Regions from separate parts of the Anaerosinus massiliensis genome, predicted to be linked through region 4. Evidence: riboswitches for the same ligand, from Rfam matches in the RefSeq annotation. Region 4 holds a riboswitch; each other region holds the start of a gene.
The links. A riboswitch is a leader RNA that binds a small molecule or an ion and turns the genes downstream of it on or off. The one in region 4 is predicted to bind cobalamin.

Region 1 (4,580 bases), 2.0 Mb from region 4:
AAGGCGTCTTTATATAATTCAAAAGTCCCGTTTTGCAATCTAAGTGACGTTGCATCCATAGGGCGCCAAATCCCGCCGCCTAGAACAACGATATTGCCATTGTACCGAACATTAATTATCCCAGACTGTTCCTTGTTGCCAGACCAAGTCGTCACTGTCTCCCCTGCCCCAATTGCAAAGGACGTATTTTTCATATTCTTTTTCAAAGCTGGTGTTGCATCGTTTAGAATTTCTGACGCATATGCTGGCGTTATATGAATCAAGGCCAACGCTACCAATGCCACCAGCAGTACACGCCTTTTTTTTACCTCACTAATCAGATTCTTTCGTTTTCGCAAAATTCTATCTCCTTACTTCGTTCAATTCAAAAAAGTGGAAGGAAAATACTTTCCCTTCCACAGAGAATTATCATTACGAAATATTCTGTCGTGTCCTATTTTTGATTCTTGCGCATCAATTCAAACAGTCTTTTCCGTTCGATCAGTGCCTGTTCGGAATTGGAAACAAAAGCTGGAGCCGCATAGCCTTTTAAAACCTGCGTTGGCGGTGCAACTTCACCACCATAAAGAGTTATCGAATTGAGAGAAGGAGAATTACTTGCTCCCAGGCTACTGAGCATCGTAATCGTGGCAGCGCTACCAACGATTCCATTACTATCATAAATTGCCAAATCGTTGCCACGTGTAAACCAAGTTGACTCCGTGCTTTCCGAATACATCAACGTCCATAGATAGCCCGCTAAAATATTTTTGTGATCTACAACCTTTGCAATTTTAGTTGTCACTAGGCTGCTTACTAGGGAGATGTTGCTAGTAGAAGCAAGCGTATCCATATCAGTTGCATACAAGCGCCAGCTCATGGTGTAAGTAGCGTCATACGCACCAGTTAAAATGAATGCCTGACTACCATCATTGTTAAAGGTGAGCGCGCGAAAATCAAAGCAATCATTTGGTTTGGTTGAAGCTTCAGCAGTTGTAGCTGCTCTAAGTACATCAGTTACGGTCAAATCACTGATCGCAATTTTTTGGAGGCGAGATGTCGGATTCCAGGTAATCGGTGTAGTATAATGCTGCATACCACCGACAGCAATCAGATACAAATAATCCCCATAAGCTTGAATACTAAAAGCATTTTCAGCCGGCCAGACTTCTGACCCCGGTGCCGTTGCAGAGCCATGCGGTCCCTTGTAGATTGGCGAGTCCAGAGATGTACTTAAGCGAACCAAAGTACTCTTCACATAGGAAGCATTGCTTCCCGTTAGATTGGTACCACTAATAAACAGAGCAAATACAGAATCTCCGATGACTTGCAAGTCGACGCCATAGGATTCTTGCCCTGTTGGCGGAGTAAAGGTGAAACTATGCGCAGTATCAAGGGTATAGGTGTCCTCACTGCTACTAATGCGGAAAACAGTCTTATTATCATAGTCGATGCCATAGATATAGCATACGCCGCCTATCGTTTTGGTTACAAATTTATAGGGATTGGTGATCGCGGTACTGCCAATCGACCAGGTCTGCGGTCCATATACGGGACTGCCCCAGGTATAGGGTGAAGTATTGTCGGCATTCGCCTGATAAATGAGAAAATGGGTGTTCGCCACACCACCTGACCATGCAAGAGAAGCCACGAGCACCCGATCGGCACCGGCGCTGTTTTTGAAATAGAACGGTTTAGGATCGCCAGCAATCTTTTTAGTTATTCCAGAATCCACATAAGTTTTGACTACACCGGCATGTGCCGCAATACTTGAACCATTATAGGTAGCCGTTCCGATATCACCTACACCTACATAATCTGGTGCCGGATAAGCATACGTACCATAAGCAACCTTAGTAGACATAAACATTCACACTCCCATTTTTTATTTTTAAAACTCGGCACTCAACAGCCTTTGGGCCACTGAGGTCTTTTTAGTGCCTGACACGAAAATACCTCACCTCCTTAAAAAGTTTTTATTGCACACTGCTCCCACCTAATTTTTTATTTGTCTTATTTAAATAAAATAAGACAAATAAAAAAACTCCCTTATCGGGAGTAAGCATTACTTCAACCTGACAAATAAATGTTATCTGCCAGTTGTCGTAATCTCCTCCCTGTCACTCGCAGGTCAAGTGGTGATTGTCAGATAGGCAGTTCTCCTGGCTCTGGATCTTCACTCTGCCAAACCTTCCCAGGATTTACACCCCAGTGGTATTTCTTGGCATTGCTCCCCATTACAGTGGCGGGACCGCGCCGGCTTTCAACCGGTCTTCCCTATTAAGCTCTCACGAGCACCTATCCCAATATACAATTATCATATGTTTCGTGCTTTTATCCTTTGCTTTACTTTACTATAGTAAAAAAAATCCCTCTGCGATTAAATATCCAGAGAGAGACTGATACTCCATAATCCCCTCCCCATCTCTCGCAGGTCACCGGTGATGTTATACAGGCAGTTCTCCTGACTCTGGTTCATCGCGCCGCCAAACCTTCCCAGGCATATATCCCAGTGGTATCTCTTAGCATTGCTCCCCATTACAGTGGCGGGACCGTGTCGGCTTTTAACCGATCTTCCCTATTAAGCCCCGAAAGGCACCTGTACCGAAATAGCTTTATTTAAATTTTCTTTGTTTTCCTTTTATCCCTTTATTTGCCTACATACTATCACAGAAAAATTTCCTTGTCCAGTAATTTCGTTTTACATATTCCGACGTTTTTCAACCTATCAATCTATAATTTGCAATTGGTTTTATGTTGTTATTTTCGTAATATATTAAAGTAATTCATTATATAGGTTTACTTATTCACATATGAAAAAAACAGATACGATTTCAAGTATATACTCCTAATCGTATCTGTTTATATTTAAAAGAATTATTCTACACTGAGAATTTTATTTTCTTCTATTTCTATTTTTTGATAAGCCTTTTCTACTTGTTTAATCTGAGCATCTAACCATTTCTTATCCTCTGCTAAACACGACTGCGCTTCATCCAGCATTTTTTCAACAGAAGTTTTGCTCGGACTGCCCAAACTCGTTTTAGATTGAATATTTTTAGAAGGTTCTAAAACACTTTCAATCTCTTCTGAACTTAACACAAGTGCATTTCCTAAAATTTCTTTTGAGTATTTTTCAAGAAGCATGCTATCCATTCCACTTACAGAGGCTCCCTGCTCTATTACTTCTGCAACCATGCCTCCCACAATATCGTGCGCTTCAACAAAAGATATATCAAACTTTCCAACCAGATAATCAGCAAGCGCCGTAACTGTTGAAAAATTTTCTTGTGTCTTTTTATAAGCAATTTCTTTCTTCAATTGTGAATGTTGTATCGTTTCCTTTAACAACCCTAAACTATGCATAACTTCTTTGTGCGCATTCCAATAGTCACCGTGCGTTTCAAATAAATCCATACATAATGAAAATGGCGTATTTTTCAAAACACAGAAACTCGATACTAGGGATCCTACCATATGAGAAGCTTTTGCCCGTACGTATTCCAGCGAAACAGGATTTTTCTTTTGCGGCATGATACTGCTGCAAACTGTAAGTGAGCCATCAATATCCAATAAATCAAATTCATTTGTAGCCCACAAGTAATGATCCTGTGCGATTCTACTAACATTCGTCATCATAATCGCCAATGCTGATTCTATTTCCAATAAATAATCTCTTGATCCAACGCAGTCTAATGCATTTGTTAAGACCTGATCAAAACCAAGTAAATCACTTAATCTTTGACGATCAATCGGAAAGCCTGTCCCCGCAAGAGCTGCAGCCCCATAAGGAGATAAATTCGTTCTTTCATAACCATTTTTCACTCTCATAAAATCACGATTTAGCACCTGAAAAACTGCCATATAATAAAAGGCAAGTGTAATCGGTTGTGCCGGCTGCGTATGTGTATATCCCGTTAATATAGTTTCTATATTTTCCGAGGCTTTTTTTAAAATCACGGTTTTCAACGCAATGATCTGCTTTAAAATATCCCAAACCGATTTTCTTATTTCCATTCGCCAAAGCGTTGCATAAATATCGTTTCGACTTCTCCCTGCATGAAGTTTCCCTGCAACTTTAATCCCTATTTCCTTCACAAGCGCCTGCTCAACATTGAAATAAAGTTCTTCATATTTTCCATCCAGATCCTCTGGCTTTAAGTTTTTGTGAACTTTTGTTAAACCTTGAAGAATTAACTTGCCTTGCTTTGCATCCAATATTTTTTCTTTTACTAGCATAATGGCATATGCCTTGTTCAATAAAATCATTTCATGAAAACCAATTTTATACTCTTGGACAATTCCAGGATAGATTACTTCATCTTTGAAATAATCCAATAATTCCGTTTTGATTCTATCTCGCATAATGAAAATCTCCTTATCCTAAAGTTAAGTTGCTTTATGTCAAATTTACGACTTCTCCAACCTTTGCATACTACTTTTTATCATTTAGTAACTTTTATTTTTTCTTTATACTTTTCTACTATTTCACTGCACTTTACCTGATCTGTTAAAAGCATTGGATCTAGTACAATCTCTGCTTCTTCTGGAGAGAGGATCTGATTTCTAATTGCAGTTTCTTTGATAGATTCATTGTTCTG
Region 2 (4,580 bases), 2.5 Mb from region 4:
AAGTACCTTTTATTGGAATTCGTCCATAGATTGTCGGAGTATGCATTGAAGCTGGAATGGTATTATTTTTTACACATGAACAAAAAGGGGATTATATGGATGAACATAGGAGCTAAAAATAATGCCACCGCTATTGGGTTAATTGCGATCGTGCTTTGGAGCACAATGGTTGGTTTAATTCATAGCATAAGTGAGATGCTTGATCCACTTGGCGGTATTGCGCTGATTTATACATTTGCTTCGGCTCTTCTTCTCGTTACCTTAGGCGTGCCCAAAATAAAAACTTTTTCTCGGAGCTATTTGTTGTTTGGCGGTTTTTTATTTATGGCGTATGAGATATCGTTTGCGCTGGCGATTGGGTATGCAAATACAGGGACGCAGGCAATTGAAGTCAATATTATAAATTATTTGTGGCCTTGCCTTACAATCGTATTCGCTATCATTTTTAACAAGCAGAAATTCACATTTTTGCTTATTCCCGGACTGCTTCTTTCTTTTCTTGGTGTTTGTTGGACCTTGGGAGGCGAGAAAGGCTTAGATTTAAGTGTGATGATGAGCAATATAAAAAGTAACCCGTTTAGCTACGTTTTAGCGTTTGCAGGCGCTTTTATTTGGGCTGGATACTGTACTGTAACAAATAGGTTGTCGGAGGGAAAAAACGAAATTGTAGTGTTCTTTATCCTTATTACTGTTGTTTTATGGGGGAAGTTCTTTATGAGTGGAGTTTCACTTAACCTTAGCATGCATGCAATATTTTATGCATTGATGGCAGGCTGTGCAGTAGGATTTGGGTATGCTGCCTGGAATTTTGGTATTTTATATGGCGATATTACAATACTTGCGAGTGCATCATACTTCACACCGATCGTATCATCGTTATTATCTTCAGTGCTATTGCATGCACCACTTTCTTTTTCTTTTTGGCAAGGTGTGGTGATGGTATGTTTGGGCTCCGTTTTGTGCTGGCAGGCGACGAAAGAGCAGATAGCAAAAGATAAAGTTTGTTCTTCATAATGATTTATCATTTAATTCATAAAGAAGACAAAACTCTAATTTCTTTTAAGATGCAGTTGGGTTTTTTATTTTGAGTTAATTATATTGCTGAAGTATGTTTTTTGATAAAAATGCATAATGAATGCGCCTACATGTCGGATCAGGGAAATTTTTAGCGAAAATCATTGACAATAAAATTTGTCAATGCTATCATAATATCGAAATATGGAAAAGATTATATGAGTTGAAGCAGGTGTCCGAAAGGACTTAATAGGGAAGTCTGATGTAAGGTCAGCGCGGTCCCGCCACTGTAACAGGGAGTGAATCCGTAAAAATGCCACTGGAGCAAAAGCTTTGGGAAGGTGCGGAGAAACGATGAACTGGAGCCAGGAGAACTGCCTGTTTAGCAATCACCGTTAGCATTCATGTATGGATGCTTGTACCTGCGAGCGATGGGGAGGAGATTTGATACCATCTAGATTTGTTTTGGTGGAGTAGATTTTCTTCGGCTTGTTTTATAAGCCGATTTTTTATTTATTTGCTGAAAAATTTTTATATGAGTGTGCAAAATCTGCCTGCGCTTTGCAGGCAGATTTTTTTCGTATCGAAGAAAAGTTAGATAAAGATTGGTGTGGAGATATTGTGCTCTTTGTTTATATGAATGAAGGGACAAATCAAGGAGGAAAAATGAGAAAATTAACAAAAAAAGCTACTTGGGGAGTCCTTTCAGGATTTATTTTTATGGCAAACGGAGTGAATTTACCAGTTGGTTTGGCTGCGGAGGCAGTTGTACAAGAAGAAAGTTCAACAGAGGAAAACAAGGCAATGCCGGAGTATGATTTTGATGAAATTGTTGTAACGGGAGAAAGGGAAACTTATGCAGGAGGCTTTCTTGCTAAAACTGGTTCAGTGGGATTCCTTGGCGAAAAAGATGTCATGGATACACCGTTTACGGTTGCCTTTTTATCAGAAAAGACCATCGAAACTTTTGGCGATCCAACCCAGCCTTTAGATAGTGTATTGGCTAATACACCATCGATTCGGCAGTCGGGTAGTGTGCTGCATAATGATTTCACATTTCGTGGATTTCGAGCGAATGGAACAAGCACCTACGTCAATGGCGTTCCCGGTATTTGGACACAGTTTAATGCACCGACGCATGTAGCTGAAAAAGTTGAAATTGTTTCTGGCCCCAACAGTGGAATTAGCGGCACTGGCACGCAATATGAATCGGATACGGCTGGCGGACTTGTTAATTTTGTTACGAAAAAAGCTGGTGATGAACCGCTCAATCGTTATACACAAACTTTCTCTGGAAAAGGTCTCTTCGGTGAATATTATGATTTTGGCCGCAGGTTCGGAAAAGATAAAGAATGGGGAATTCGTGTCAACACTGAGAACTTGAATGGACAGACAAGTATCAGTAATGAACGGATTAAAGCCAAGAGTATCTATCTTGATCTTGATCATGTCGATGAAAAAAGCAAAACAAATTTATTTGCCGGTTATCGGGATATCGATATTTTAAATGGACAGAGATGGTTTAAGCTGGGGTCCAATGTAACGAAAATGCCGAGCGTTCCTGATGCGAGTAAAAATTATTCGTTTGATGGTATGGCGAAAGCGTCCTATGGCTGGAGTGCTACGCTGAATCATGAACAAATTTTAAATGCGCATTGGAAAGCATTTTTAAATGGCGGCGTGATGCGTAATAAATTAAATAAAAATGTTATGTATCAGAACAGTGCAGTGACCTTGATCAATGATTTAGGGGATTTTTCTATTAATACACAGAGTACAACTACGCCGCAGAAAGCTTATTATTTACAAACGGGTGTCATGGGGAATTTCAAAACCGGTGAGGTGGATCATACATTGACCATTGCAGCCGATCAAGCATGGCGCAATCGTGATGCAGCAAAAAATGTTAAAACCTATACCATTGGTAAAGGTAATATTTATACAGGTTTAGACCAAACACAGGATGTGAATGTAGCGTATGAAAGTGCGCTTTCAAATAAGACAAGAATCAAGGGCTGGTCAGTCGTGGATTCCATGGATTATAAAAAGATGAATGTGTTAGTAGGTTTACATAGACATGATGCTGAGGTGAATGCCTATAACACAGCGACAGGAAAGTTGTCTTCTCGTGTAGAAAGTGATGCGTATTCTCCAACGTATGCGATATCGTATCAACCGATTGATCATGTATCTTTTTATGCAAGTCACTCAGAAAATTTTGATGCGGGTACGGTTGTTGGTTCTACTTATAAGAATGCTGGGGAAATTTTATCTCCGAATAAAACCAAACAAAATGAGGTTGGTATCAAATATTTGAATAAGAGTACTTTAACGACGTTGAGTGCTTTTGATATTAAACAGACAAATAATATTGATGTCACGAAAAACGGCGCAACGTATTATGAACAGGATGGGGAAGTTCGTCATAAAGGGGTAGAAATGACAGTCAGTCATGATTTTGCACCGAAATGGAGTGTAATGGGCGGACTTTCTTACTTGGATGCTAAATATGTCCAGACTGCAAAAGGCCAATATGATGGAATACAAGAATCCGGCAGAGGAAAATGGAGTGCTGTGGGCGTCTTAAAATACGCTGCCAGCGATACGGTCGATGTGATTGGCAGGGTGATGTATACAGGAAAAAGTCCGGTGATGTATGAACGTCTTTGGGCACCGTCTTATACCGTTTTTGATCTTGGCGTTGGTTACAAAACCAAGGTTATGGGATCGCCGGCGAAAATTAATCTGATGTGCTATAACTTATTTAATAAAGAATATTGGATGATTGCGCGCGGTGATAATCTTTATTTATCTACCCCTAGGACAGTTTCTTTAAGTATGACACTTGATTTATGAGGTAAATAAATTGAATGTGGGTTGCACAGATGACAATGCGAACAGATAAATTTTTGGTGGGCTTACTGATCTTGGTCAGCATGATGTTTAACAGTGGATGCGATCAAAATAGGAATGGGGCAAACGAGATTTTAGTTGATGGGGATGTTGTGGTGTTGGCCGCAAATCGTCATCTTGCCCCAGGGGAGAAGGATGGCTATTACTGCAGTAAAATTCTGCAGGTTTGGGAGCCTCTTATTACCAATCATGAAGTGACCGGTAAACCAGAACCGGGTTTAGCGGAACGTTGGGAAATGAAAGAAGCGGGCAAGGTTTGGCAGTTTAGTCTACGAAAAGATGTTTATTTTCATGATGGAACAAAATTTAATGCCGATGCAGTGCTTAAAAATTTTGAACGGATGCAAAAAGGTCTCAAAAAATCGAATTTCTATGCAATGGACATCAATACTTTTTATCCGGGCCTGGTAAAATACGAAAAAATAGATGAATATACAATTCAGTTGACCTTTAGCACGCAAAATGTGGATCAATTATATCATATGATGAATTTTGGCAGTGCGATGTACAGCCCGGCCTGCTTTGATGAACAGGGGAATTTCCGTGAACCGGCGATAGGGACAGGGCCGTTTAAAATAAAGGAAAATGTGGCGCATCAATATGTTTTGCTTGAACGAAATGAACAGTATTACGGAACCTTGGCGAAGTCGAAA
Region 3 (4,580 bases), 2.6 Mb from region 4:
AAAGAACAGATCATTGATTTAATTCTTACGATACAGCAAACGGAATTTCAGATTCCGATCACAAAAGACGATCAACCGGATTTAAGTAATATACCGAATTTTTATCAATCCCAGAACGGAAATTTTTGGACGGCTATAGATCAAGATGTTGTGTTAGGAACGATTGCTTTATTGGATATCGGCAATGGCGAAGGTGCTTTACGAAAAATGTTTGTAAAGGCTCCATATCGGGGAAAAACTCATAATGTAGCAAATTCTTTATTACAAACGGCAATTGAGTGGGCAAAAAAACATGAGATGCGAAATATTTATTTAGGGACGACAGAGAAATTTTTGGCGGCACATCGGTTTTATGAAAAAAATAAATTCGTGCAGATAACAAAAGAGGGTTTGCCAGAAACGTTTCCTGTTATGAAGGTCGATACAAGATTTTATCAATTACACATTTGAGGAGATACGTCTACATGAAATATAAAAGTTTAATTATCGTAAATGATGAACAACTGCAAAAAGCCTATGCAATCAGAAGAAAAGTATTTATAGAAGAACAAAATGTACCGGAGGAATTAGAGCTTGATGCTTATGATCGTCAAGAAGCAACGAAACATGTGTTGATTTTAGACGAGTCAAAGAAAGCAATTGCAACCGCTAGATTTCGTCCATACGAGAACGGCATATTAAAAATTGAACGAGTGGCAGTACTGCAAAAAGAACGTGGCACTGGAATTGGTAAATTACTCATGGATCGTATCGAGACGGAGGCAAAAGGTGAAAAGTATAGCAAATTGAAATTGTCAGCACAGTTGCATGCACAAAAGTTTTATGAAAAACTTGGATATCAAGCACAAGGAGAAGTCTATTTAGATGCGGGAATTGAGCATGTCGATATGATGAAACATATCTAAATTATCTTTTTATTTGACAATATTTTATAGAATATGCTATCCTTAGAAAGAATAATTTGATGATCAATGATTTCATAAATTTTATATATGGAATAGGTGCCCGAGAGGGCTTAATAGGGAAGTTGGTGTAAAACCAATGCGGTCCCGCCACTGTAATAGGGAGCAGACTCAAAAAATGTCACTGGAATTTAAATTCTGGGAAGGCTGAGCGAGCGATGAACTAGAGCCAGGAGAACTGCCTGTTCAACAATCACCGTAATTTACTCACGAGCGATGGGAAGGGGATTTCAGTACACGATAGGTCTGTATTGTTTGCCCTGGCTATTTTTGTCAGGGCATTTATTATTTTATACGGCACTGTACTGCGATCTTCTGCTTTGGCGGAAGATTTTTTTTTGCAATCTTATCTTTATCGTTCGAAGAAACATGAAAAATGGTATATGCTCTGGCAGAAATTCTAAAATACATAATTTTCGCTGTAATGATTCAATTTTAAATAAGGAATTTTAGGAGATGATAGTTTGAAAAAAAACGAATTTGTGCGTAGGGTCATTCAGATGATGGTTACGCTTGCCGGTGTGACATTTCTGACGTTTTGTTTGACCTATTTATCACCAGGCGACCCTGTAGAAATGCTGTTAGAGGTTGGAGATACGATTGTTTCAGAAGAAACGATTGCCGAGACCAGAGCGCAGCTTGGTTTAGACCAGCCTTTTCACATACAGTATATCCGCTGGATTGTAGGGATCGCACATGGAGATATGGGAATGTCTTATTCGGCAAAAATGCCGGTTGCAGATCGACTTTGGCAGTGCTTACCGGGAACTCTGACGCTTGCCGCTACTGCACTTATTATGATGTTAGTTATTTCAGTTCCTGGTGGTATTCTTTCTGCAGTATATAGAAATCGTAAAATTGACTATTTCATTCGTGGTATCTCTTTTTTAGGAATTTCTATGCCTAGTTTTTGGGTAGGTTTAATTTTACTCTATATTTTTGGTTTAAAACTAGGCATGTTTCCTATTGCCGGCGGGGTTGTGTCTGCAGATCGTATCGTACTTCCGGCGGTAACACTGGCAATTGCAATGTCGGCCAAATATACGAGACAAGTACGAACCGCCGTTCTTGAAGAACTTGGGCAAGATTATGTTATTGGTGCACGTACGCGAGGCATTCCGATGCGAAAAATTTTGTGGCATCATGTGCTTCCCAATGCTTGTCTGCCGCTCATTACACTTTTGGGATTGTCAATTGGCTGGCTGCTTGGCGGTGTGGCTGTTATAGAAATGGTCTTTTCTTGGCCGGGCCTCGGAAAAATGGCTGTACATGCTATTGAAATGCGTGATTATCCATTGGTACAGGGATTTGTTCTATGGATTGCAATTTTATATATGGGAATCAATCTGCTGGTTGATATCTCCTATACATATCTCGATCCGCGTTTAAAGAGAGGGGGCCATTGAGTGAAGTCTTTTTCTAAAGATAAATTTTTATTTGGGTTATATACAGTTTTGGTTCTTTTGATTTTGGGTGCGGCACTATTTGCACCTTGGCTTGCACCTTATGATCCATTTGATGCGACGATGAAAAACTCTATGCTCTCACCTTCTTCAGCGCATTTATTCGGTACCGATAAATTAGGCAGAGATTGCTTATCCCGCATACTTTTAGGAACGCAGATTTCTCTAATGATGACACTTTCACTCGTTATCCTTATTTCTGGTGTAGGGATGCTGATCGGCGTTGTTGCAGGTTGCTGTGGTGGTAAAATCGATATGGTTTTTATGCGTATTGCCGATATGATGCTTGCTTTTCCGGGCATTGTGCTCGCAATTGCAATCGCTGGTATGATGGGGGGCAACATTATCAATACAATTCTTGCCTTAGCGGTTGTGAGCTGGACAAAATATGCACGACTGGCCCGCAGTTTGACTTTGAAATTGCGTGAACGCGATTTTATCGCGGCAGCGGTTACAAATGGAACGAAAATGCACCAGATTATAAGACGGCATATCGTACCAAACATTTTGCCGACGATTGTTGTAACAGCTGCGATGGATATTGGTACGATGATGATGGAACTAGCAGGTCTTTCCTTTTTAGGGTTTGGTGCGCAGCCGCCGACGCCGGAGTGGGGGCTTATGTTGAATGAAGGAAGACAGTATATTCAAACGGCACCTTGGCTCATGATTTTCCCAGGCGTAGCAATTCTAGTTGTTGTAACAATATTTAATCTTTGGGGTGACAGCCTGCGCGACATTATGGATCCGCAGCGGGTAAATTAATATAAAGCACAAGTTGGGCAGGGAGATATTGCCTAATAAAAAAGATGAGGATGGATGATATGAAACGTTTTGGAAAACTTTTAAGTGTGTTCATGATGGTTTGCATCGCAGCAATTTTTATGGCAGGCTGTGGTGATAGCAAGAAAGAAGCAGATAAAACAACCTTAAAAATTGGGGTAACAAATTTTGCAGATACGCTTGAACCAACAGAAAATTATTTTGGCTGGGTTGTTATGCGTTATGGTATGGGGGAAAGTTTAGCAAAATTTGATGAAAAAATGAAAGTAACACCTTGGTTGGCGGAAAGCTGGCAAATAAGTGATGATCATTTAACATGGACTTTTAAAATCAGAGATAATGTGAAGTTTTCAAATGGAACGCCATTAACTGCGGAAGCTGTCAAGGCGTCGATTGAGAGAGCATTTGAAAAAAATAAACGTGCAGCAACTTTTTTTAAATATGCTGAAATGACTACCGATGGCCAAACGCTTAAAATTCGTACAGAAAAGCCAGAACCAAATATGCCGGGGTTTTTAGCAGATCCACTATTTCTTATTGTTGATGTAACCGCTGAAGCAAAACGGAATTTTGCAAAAGAAGGCCCGATCTGTACAGGCCCTTACATGGTACAAAGTTTTGTGAAAGATAAAGCTGTTATGGTAAAAAATCCTTATTATTGGGATGGAGAAGTACCCTATGAAACCGTAGAAATTCCGTCAATTGATGATCCAAATACGCGCGCTATGGCTTTGCAGTCAGGAGAAATTGATATGGCTGTTAATATTGCAGCCGGAGATATCTCACTTTTTAATGATACTTCGAAATTCAATATAGATCGTATCGCTTCACTTCGCACTGTACTGGCGCGAATTAATCAAAAGGGCGTTCTCGGTGATCCTAAAGTACGTGCGGCATTTATCAGTGCTTGTGACAGAAAATCTTATAATGAAATTCTACTGAAAGGGACTTTCATTGAAGGAAAAGCACCTGTACCACCATCTATGGATTACGGTTTTGCACAGCTTACCGATCCAAACAGTTATGATATCGAACGTGCAAAACAACTTTTAGCAGAAGCTGGCTGGGCTGATGCGGATGGCGATGGAATCCTTGAAAAAGACGGTAACCCACTTTCGGTGGATTTCGTTGTATATAACAGTCGGGCGGAATTACCGCTTTATGCTGAGGCTGTGCAGGCGGATGCAAAAAAAGTTGGAATTGATGTAAAGATTAAAAATGTGGACTATAATTTGATTGATAAAATGGGCATTAATGGTGAATACGATTGCCTTATTTCTAATATTACTACGGCAAATACCGGTGACCCAGAAATTTTCTTGAATTGGTACTGGAGAAGTAATAAAAATGGAGACAACCCGCAAAATGGTTC
Region 4 (4,580 bases):
AGATGCTCAGACTAACTTGGACAATACTGAATATAAGGCTGAACAAGTTAGTCGGCAGCATTTACAGAATAACCGAAAGCAATCTGCGCACCAAGGCACAGTAGGAGATGCAAAAGCAGCATTTGGAGCTGCTGCGGGGATACGTGGTGATATTGCAATAGCCGGTTTTGGTGATGGAAGAGAAGAAGCAGGCTTAATTAATGGCAGTGCTGATCACGAGTTCGGGGATCATGAGAGTGACGGCCCAAAGGGAGATCAAAGTCGTTCAGCAACATTAAATGCGTCAGTAGAGCCCGTTTACCCGGAACGAGATAGACGAGCAAATAGGGAGGGCGTTGTTTGGCTGGAGTTTACGGTTTTGCCGGATGGGGCAATTATCAATGTAGAAATTTTAAAATCTGATTGTTCTGCTGCGATGGAAAAAGCAGCAATTGATTGCGTTAAAAAATGGGAATACACACCGGCGCGTGATGCGAATGGAGTGAAGGTAGCAGCTCGCAAAAAAGCAAAAGTGACCTTTAACCTTAGAAATCAATAGCGTCGTCTAGAGTGAGATGATATATATGTTAGAACTTGTGAATTTATCAAATTATCGTATGGATACGGAACGGCTTATCTATAATAAAAAAGAAAATCTAGAAAAATTTTTGACAAAGCATCATTTGGATGGAATTGAAATGATGTTTTGTGAACCTTGGGATCAGTCATTGCATGAAAAAAGGTTCATACAGGGGGTGCATTTAAATTTTTGGCATTATTGGCTGGAGTTTTGGCGCGGTGATTTAAAAAGTGTTGAGAAACAGCTTGGCAGCAGGCGGGCGATTATTGAATGCTATGGCGGGGTTAACAGAAGTGATTGGTTAAAACTTTATGCCCAAAATCTTAAAATTGCCAGTCAAACGCAAGCAAAATATTTTGTGTTTCACGTGAGTCATGCAAGATTGGATGAAGTTTTTAGTTGGAAGTTTCACGCAAGCAGTGAAGAGGTGATTGATGCTACGATTGAATTGGTAAATGCATTGGTCAACCAGATTCCCCAAAATACAACGCTGTTGTTTGAAAATCTCTGGTGGCCGGGTTTGACTTTAGTGAATAAGCGTTTGGTGGAAAAATTGCTTACACAGGTACAGCACGAGCATGTTGGGATTATGCTAGACACGGGACATTTAATGAATACCAACCAGCGGTTAAAAAATCAAGATGAGGCCATCGACTATGTGCTGCAGTGCGTGGAGAATTTAGGGGAATATCGCACCTTTATTAAGGGGCTGCATTTGCACTATTCTTTATCCGGTACATATGTTGCAAGTTGTATGCAGAATAAGATAGATACAAATCGGACAAGTGGTGAGATTATGGAGCATATCCTTAAAATTGATGAACATTTGCCTTTTTCAACACCGCAAGTGAAGAAACTTATTTCGTATATTCAACCAGAATTTTTGGTGCATGAATTTATGCAAAAAGATGCTGAAGATTGGCAGCGTAAACTTGAAATACAGCAAAATGCAATAAAGTGAGGAGTACAAATGATAAAGCGCCGTATTGTATGGAGTATAATCATCCTTTGCAGTATTTTCTTTCATGGATGTAACTTTCAGGATGCGACAATTCATGAGAATGATGGTTATGAAGCTGTTGATAGTCAAGGCATAAAGATAAAATTGGAAGCAAAACCGCAGCGAATTGTATCACTTACGTTATGCAGTGATGAAATTTTATTATCATTAGTGGATGATAAGCGTCTGGCGGCCTGTTCCTCACGTGCAGCAGATTATGGAATCTCTAATATTGCGGTCCAGGCGCAGGATATACCTGTATTAAGCAGTAAGAGTGTGGAAGGTGTTTTCGCATGCAGGCCGGATCTCGTGATTGCTTCAGATTGGCTGCCAACCGAGCTCATCGAGAGTTTACGAGAGGTTGGGCTGCAGGTATACGTTTATAAGACGCCGGCGACGATTGCAGAGGTCAAAACTTTAGTTATGAAATTCGGCGAATTAGTTGGCGAAGAGGAACGCAGTAAATCTGTTGTAGAAGAAATGAATGCCGTGTTGTCAAAAGTACAAGAAAAGGCAAATAAAATTTCAGAGCATGAACGCAAGGTTGTTATGGCATTATCCTTTATGGGGTGTTATGGCGGGAAGGGGAGTATGCTGGATGATATTTATAAATATGCCGGTGTAGTCAATGGCGCTGCGATTGCCGGTTTAGAAAAAAATGATGTGTTAGCGAAAGAGCAGCTGGTTGCTGTGAATCCCGATTTTATTATGATTCCTACTTGGGATTATGAAGGAAAGGGTATTGAAAACTTTAAGCAGGAAGTAATCGATGATCCTGCATTTTCTACGGTTAAAGCGGTTAAAAACAAACAATTAATTCAAGTGGAGGATAAATACACATACTGTACTTCACAGTATGTTGTCTATGCCGTGCGGGATTTAATTGAAGTGGTTTATCCATGAGTTTATAATTTTATTGCATTTTAAAGAGAATGAATTTGTCAATTGACAAGTAAAAATAAAAGTGGTAACATAACCTTTGTAATAAATATACTTTATTTCATAATATGAAAAAATAATAGCATTGAGATGGGTGCCCGGTAAGGGCTTAATAGGGAAATCGGTTGAATGCCGATGCGGTCCCGCCACTGTAATAGGGAGCGAATCCAAGAATATACCACTGAAAGTTTTACTTTTGGGAAGGTTTGGAGTAGCGATGATCTAGAGCCAGGAGAACTGCCTGTCAAGAAATCACCGTTGGACCTGCGAGCGATGGGAAGGGGATTAATAGATATAAATTTATGATATCTAAATAAGCCTTTTTTGCTATGCAGAAAAGGCTTATTTTTTTATATGTATTACTTAATTAAAATATCTAGGAGGAATCTTTATGAAGCAGTTTTTATGTACTTTGTTAGTCGTTGCTTTTACAGTTTCAGCAGTATTGGCAACACATCACTCGGTGGCAAGTGCAAGTGCCGCTAAAAAAGCAATTGTAGTTGTAAGTTTTGGAACAACTTTTGATGACGCGAGAAAAGCGTGTATCGAAAGCGTTGAAAACGAAATTAAGGCGGCTTTTCCAGACTATGAAGTGCGTCGTGCATTCACATCAAGAATTGTAATGAAAAGATTAGCCGACCGCGGCATTTATGCAGATACTTTGGAACAAGCATTGGACAAGCTGAAAGCGGAAGGATATACTGAGGTTGTAATACAGTCAACACATCTTACGCCAGGAGAAGAATACGATAAAAAAGTCATTGCTCCAGTGAAGACTTATGAGAATTCTTTCCAAAGTATTAAAATTGGCAGACCTGTTCTTATGAATGATGGAACAGATGGGAAAGTAGATGATTTCGCAATTGCTGTGAAAGCGTTGAAAACACAACTTCCAAAGGTTCAAAAAGGACAAGAGATCGTATTTATGGGGCATGGATCTCCACATCAACACAATCCAGCTTATCAAGCATTGCAAAATGAATTTGATGCAGCGAAAATGCCTGTAACGATTGGTGTTGTAGAGGAAACTGATCATCCAAATTTTGAAGATGTAGTTGCTCGTTTAGCAGCGAAAAAATCTGTAAAATCAGTATTGTTGATGCCATTGATGCTTGTTGCCGGTGATCATGCAAATAATGATATGGCTGGCGATGAAGATGATTCTTGGAAAAATTTATTGAAAGCAGAAGGATATCAAGTAGATACTTATGTTCATGGTTTAGGTGAAAATAAAGCAATACAAAAGATTTATGTGCAACATGTAAAAGATGCAATTGCAGGTAAGAACTAAATTAACGGTAAAATTTTTTTAGGGAATAAGAGTTAAAAGTCTAAGCTGGCTTTTTAACTCTTATTTTCCGTTTATTTTATAAAACAATGAATAAAAACAGGTATTTTTTATTTTATATAGTATTTAATATAATGGAGTTTTACAGAAACAGCATAGAAGTAAAATTTACATTGTGAACAAGAGAAATTGGTACCGCAGGTGTCAGACTTGTAGTGCTAAAATAATTTAATGGTATTAACACCTTAGGAGGAAGTTATGGCAGGTATATTTTATGGTATTGGTGTAGGTCCTGGAGATCCGGAATTATTGACAGTAAAAGCAATTCATGCAATACGTGAAGTAGATGTTATTATTGCACCGAAAACGGAGAAGAAAGAAGATAGTTTAGCACTTTCTATTGCTAGACCTTATTTAAAAGATGATGTAGAAATTGTCAAACAAGTCTTTCCTATGGTGGTTAATTTTGAACAATCTCCAGAAGTTTGGGAAGAGAATAAGAATGAAATTCTAGCTTTATTAAAGGCCGGTAAGAAGGTTGCATTTTTAACTTTGGGCGATCCGATGTTTTACAGTACTTATATTTATGTATTTAGATTGTTGGAAAATTGTGGTTATACGATTGAGACGATTCCAGGCATTCCTGCTTTCTGCGCAATTGGTAGCAAATTAGGCTATCCATTAGTAGAAGGCAATGATATTTTAAGTATTATTCCAGCAACCGCACCAGAAGAAAAAGTTAAACAAGTAATTGCGGTGACTGACAATGTTGTCATGATGAAAGTTTATAAAAA

Region 1: linked by a shared signal. The riboswitch ahead of BN6559_RS12755 (hypothetical protein) and the one ahead of BN6559_RS03470 (sirohydrochlorin cobaltochelatase) in region 4 are both predicted to bind cobalamin.
Region 2: linked by a shared signal. The riboswitch ahead of BN6559_RS14855 (TonB-dependent receptor) and the one ahead of BN6559_RS03470 (sirohydrochlorin cobaltochelatase) in region 4 are both predicted to bind cobalamin.
Region 3: linked by a shared signal. The riboswitch ahead of nikB (nickel ABC transporter permease) and the one ahead of BN6559_RS03470 (sirohydrochlorin cobaltochelatase) in region 4 are both predicted to bind cobalamin.

What each region holds. Positions count from the first base shown of each region.
Region 1 is NZ_LT575483.1:2,644,553-2,649,132, reverse strand. Features, by position in the region: gene BN6559_RS12760 (TonB-dependent receptor domain-containing protein) at 1-338, opposite strand, end outside; gene BN6559_RS12755 (hypothetical protein) at 434-1,843, opposite strand; cobalamin riboswitch at 2,115-2,296, opposite strand; cobalamin riboswitch at 2,417-2,597, opposite strand; gene argH (argininosuccinate lyase) at 2,857-4,344, opposite strand; gene BN6559_RS12745 (aspartate ammonia-lyase) at 4,425-4,580, opposite strand, start outside.
Region 2 is NZ_LT575483.1:3,099,122-3,103,701, forward strand. Features, by position in the region: gene yddG (aromatic amino acid DMT transporter YddG) at 100-1,014, shown strand; cobalamin riboswitch at 1,228-1,410, shown strand; gene BN6559_RS14855 (TonB-dependent receptor) at 1,681-3,870, shown strand; gene BN6559_RS14860 (ABC transporter substrate-binding protein) at 3,885-4,580, shown strand, end outside.
Region 3 is NZ_LT575483.1:3,211,672-3,216,251, forward strand. Features, by position in the region: gene BN6559_RS15350 (GNAT family N-acetyltransferase) at 1-450, shown strand, start outside; gene BN6559_RS15355 (GNAT family N-acetyltransferase) at 465-905, shown strand; cobalamin riboswitch at 983-1,162, shown strand; gene nikB (nickel ABC transporter permease) at 1,427-2,368, shown strand; gene nikC (nickel transporter permease) at 2,369-3,190, shown strand; gene BN6559_RS15370 (ABC transporter substrate-binding protein) at 3,250-4,580, shown strand, end outside.
Region 4 is NZ_LT575483.1:645,462-650,041, reverse strand. Features, by position in the region: gene BN6559_RS03485 (energy transducer TonB) at 1-538, shown strand, start outside; gene BN6559_RS03480 (TIM barrel protein) at 564-1,520, shown strand; gene BN6559_RS03475 (ABC transporter substrate-binding protein) at 1,530-2,462, shown strand; cobalamin riboswitch at 2,574-2,757, shown strand; gene BN6559_RS03470 (sirohydrochlorin cobaltochelatase) at 2,890-3,789, shown strand; gene cobI (precorrin-2 C(20)-methyltransferase) at 4,045-4,580, shown strand, end outside.